DNA from 2 places in the Ruminococcus sp. RTP21484sp1_RTP21281st1_A8_RTP21281_210402 genome. Region 1 is predicted to be linked to the other one. Evidence: predicted binding sites of a transcription regulator. Region 1 holds the regulator's gene; the other holds the start of a gene.
The links. The regulator LexA, encoded in region 1, represses DNA repair genes until DNA is damaged. The targets are predictions, from matches to a motif close to CNAACANNTGTTNG.
Positions count from the first base shown of each region.

Region 2: the regulator LexA is predicted to act here: its motif matches at 1,013-1,026, upstream of uvrA (excinuclease ABC subunit UvrA).

Region 1 covers NZ_JBCPGE010000029.1:17,339-19,530, forward strand. The annotation lists gene rsfS (ribosome silencing factor) at 171-539, shown strand; gene lexA (transcriptional repressor LexA) at 609-1,229, opposite strand; gene AB5170_RS14110 (HlyD family efflux transporter periplasmic adaptor subunit) at 1,463-2,192, shown strand, end outside.
Region 2 covers NZ_JBCPGE010000034.1:36,402-38,593, forward strand. The annotation lists gene uvrA (excinuclease ABC subunit UvrA) at 1-900, opposite strand, end outside; gene hemW (radical SAM family heme chaperone HemW) at 1,060-2,192, opposite strand, start outside.

The DNA of each region.
Region 1 (2,192 bases):
TTTTACTATTTACAATTAACATTCTACGAGATGCGAGATATTTCGCACGAGCGAAGGCCAGGTACCACCTGACAGAGGATATTATTTCACTTTTAAAGCCTTTTGTTCTCGCAGGAATTTAAAATAATATTAGGTCAGTATAAGCATTATTAAGAAAGGAGCAGATCAGAATGAGTACAGTAAGTACAGAGAAAATGATGGCACAGATTGCCTGCAAGGCAATTGATGATAAAAAGGGACAGGATATTAAGGTAATTGATATTCATAATGTTTCTGTAATTGCAGATTATTTCGTAATCGCAAGCGGTACAAACTCCAATCAGGTTCAGGCGATCGTCGATAATGTGGAGGAGCAGCTTGGACGTGCTGGCTTTGAGGCGAAGCAGATTGAGGGAAACCGCAATTCCAGCTGGATTCTCATGGATTACGGCGATGTGATCGTGCATGTGTTTGATGAGGAAAACAGACTTTTCTATGATCTGGAGAGAATCTGGAGAGATGGAAAGGTTCTGGAGATGGACGCGTTTTTAGAGAAATAAAAAAGTCCCCTTTGGTAAACAAATTGTCTGGAAACAGCAATTGTTTGCTAAAGGGGAAATTTTTTATGACTATTGGTAAAAACGCATGACACCAAATACTTTACCCAGAATCTGGATTTCTCCTGTAATGATAATGGGATCCATAGTGTCATTCTCTGGCTGAAGGCGGTAGTAGCCCTTCTCCTTATAGAAGGTCTTCACTGTGGCAGAATCCTCTACCAGGGCAACTACAATGTCGCCGTTATCTGCAGTTGGCTGCTGCTTTACCAGAACCTGATCACCATCGAAGATTCCTGCATTGATCATACTGTCGCCTTTTACCTTCAGTATGAAGCTCTGTTCATTGGGCATAAATTCTGCCGGGATGGGGAAGTAGCCATCTACATTCTCTACAGCCAGAATAGGCTGTCCGGCGGCTACGGTACCTACAAGCGGAACATTGACCACTTCACGGCGGACAAGATTGAAATTGTCATCAATGATCTCTATGGCTCTTGGCTTCGTGGCATCGCGGCGGATGTATCCGTTCTTCTCAAGAGCTTCCAGATGGGCATGAACAGATGATGTAGACTTCAGATTTACAGCTTCACAAATCTCACGAACTGCTGGCGGGAATCCGCGGTTCAGAATCTCACTTTTAATATATTCTAAAATTTCCTGCTGTTTTTTGCTGATTTTACCATATGTCATAAGAGTTTTCCTCCGAAATTCATTCAACTTTTTCTTATCATACCATATTTTTCTTAATTAAGCAAACAGATATTCTGAAAATATGTTCGTTTTTTGATATGCAGGCTGTTCACAGCTTCCAGCTTTGTTCACACACTTTTCGTTTTCTTTTCCTTGTGTTCACCGGCAAAAAATGGTACAATTGTTTGGTATGAAAATTCAGAGCCCGACTCAAAAACAAAGGGGGAATCCGCTTGTCCGAGAAGAAATCTAACAAGCCTGGCAAAATGGCAGGACTTTTTGTCCAGTTAAAGAACATATTCGGACTGAATATTGCCACCGTTGCTTTTGGTGTATTGTTATTATATATGATTTTTACTGCATTTTTACTTGTAACCTCCACACACATCGAATCTTACCAGGTTACCACAGGTCCTTTATCACGAAACGAGACCTACACTGGTATTTCTCTTCGGGAAGAGAGTGTTTTTAAGGCAGAATCCTCCGGTTATGTGAATTATTATGCCCGGGAGGGAAGTAAGATCAATGCCAACGGTGCTGTTTACGGATTAAGTTCCGGAAAAATTGCAGAAACCAAGTCTGCATTGACTGCGGACGAACTGGAGAAAATCCGCAGTTCTATGCTCAGCTTTTCCAAGGGATTTTCCGGAAGTAAATTTAACAACACCTACAGTTTTAAGAACCAGCTGGAGGGAAGCATCCTTCAGTATGAGGGAATTTCCACTGACGGGAATGCAGATTCACAAGTAGTGACCATCGGTGGACAGAATATCTGTAAAGCCCAGGAAGACGGCATTATCCTCTATTCTATGGACGGTTATGAGAATAAGACTGTGGAGAACATTACAGCAGCAGATTTTGACCAGACTTCTTACCATGAAACGGATCTGAAGTCATCCGAAAAGGTGCAGGCCGGAGATAACATTTATACAAATATTACCAGCGAATTATGGAGCCTGATCA
Region 2 (2,192 bases), on a different contig from region 1:
ATCCGGGATCATAAGATCCGGGTCAAATTCCATCTTATAACCAAGGCCAAGACACTCCGGGCAGGCCCCAAATGGGTTATTAAATGAAAAACTTCTTGGCTCGATCTCATCAATACTGACTCCACAATCCGGACAGGAAAAGCTCTGGCTGAAATTCATATAATTTCCGTCCATTGTATCCACCACAGCCAATCCGTCAGCCAGATTCAATACTGTCTCAAGAGAATCTGTAAGTCTTTTCTCAATTCCAGGCTTCACGATCAGACGGTCTACAATAATGGCAATCGTATGTTTAATATTCTTATCCAGGGTAATCTCCTCAGAAAGTTCATACACATTTCCATCGATTTCCGCACGTACATAACCGCTGCGTCTGGCCTGATCCAGTAATTTCGCATGGGTACCCTTGCGTCCTCGTACTACCGGTGCAAGAAGCTGGATCCTGGTGCGCTCCGGCAATTCCATAATCTGATCCACCATCTGGTCTACTGTCTGCTTGGCGATCACCTTGCCGCATTTCGGACAATGTGGAATACCAACACGGGCGTATAAAAGACGGAAATAATCATAAATTTCTGTCACCGTTCCTACTGTGGATCTGGGATTGCGGTTAGTAGACTTCTGGTCAATAGAAATAGCCGGTGGAAGTCCCTCTATGCTCTCCACATCTGGCTTCTCCATCTGGCCAAGGAACTGTCTGGCATAGGAAGACAGAGATTCCATATATCTTCTCTGCCCTTCTGCATAGATCGTATCAAATGCCAGTGAAGACTTTCCTGATCCGCTTAAGCCGGTAAGAACTACAAACTTATCTCTGGGAATATCCACACTGAGATTCTTCAGGTTATTCTCATTGGCTCCTCTGATTCTGATAAACTGTTTCTTATTCTCTGCTGCCATCTGTTCCTCCATTTCTTAACCGGAAAGCACCGGCTGTAACTCCCTGTATCCTGATCTGATCCGGAATCCTCCGGCTCAGACATTTCTTAATGTGTTCTTCAAGAATATCACAGGAACATTTGTTCGTCAACCATTTCTAAATTCTTTTTCCACCAAAACTTACAGCAAAAAATCTGCCATCACTGCATTACTCACATGAACGCCTTCTCTTGATAAAAATATCCTGCCGCTTTCTTCCAACAGCAGTCCCTGTTTCTTATATTTTTTCAGAACTTCTCCATATATATTCTCTATTGCAGTGCCAAAATACTCCTGAAATTCCTTTTTGGACACGCCCTGTGTCATACGAAGTCCAAGAAACATAAACTCTGCCATCTCATCTTCTCTTGTAAGAAGTTCCCTGTTTTTTCGAATTTTTTCTGGTGCACTGCTGTTTTTCAGATATTCCTGCATATCGGAAGTATTGGAAAAACGTTCCTTTCCCAATAAGGAAGCCGCTCCAAGCCCAAGCCCCAGATAATCCTTTCTCTGCCAGTATCCTTCATTATGTCTGCATTCACACCCTGCTTTTGCATAGTTGGAAATCTCATACTGATGATAGCCATACTCTTTCAGAACTACAGCAACATCTTCATACATGCGGTACTCCGTATCTTCATCAGGCAAATCCAGCTTTTTTCTGGAAAAAGGGGTGCCCTCTTCAATAATAAGACTGTATGCCGAAATGTGCTCCGGGCCAAGTGCCGCCACCATCCGAAGGTTCTCTATCCAACCTTCATAACACTGTCCCGGAATGGCAAACATCAGATCCACATTTATATTGGAAAAGCCAGCCTCTCTTGCCATCTGAAAGCTTTCCAGAAACTGTGCATAATTATGAATTCTTCCAAGCATAGCCAGTTCCTTATTGTTTGGCGACTGTAAGCCAATGCTGATCCGGTTAATTCCGTATTTTCTGTAAATAGAAAGTTTCTCAGGCGTCAATGTTCCAGGATTTGCTTCAATCGTTACCTCCGCATCCGCCGAAAACAAAAAATAATCTCTCAGCCCCTGTAAAAGCTTTTCCATTACATCACATTCCGGCACAGAAGGTGTTCCCCCGCCAATGAAAACTGTATCTACCGGACGTTTTTTCAGATTCTTTGAAACCGTCTCCATTTCCCGTAAAAGTGCATAAATATAAGCTTCCTGCCCGGCCCTGGTAGAGGGACCTGACAGGAAGTCACAATAATCACATTTCTTTATGCAAAACGGGATGTGAAGGTACAATTCCAAACCATTCTTCTTTGTTC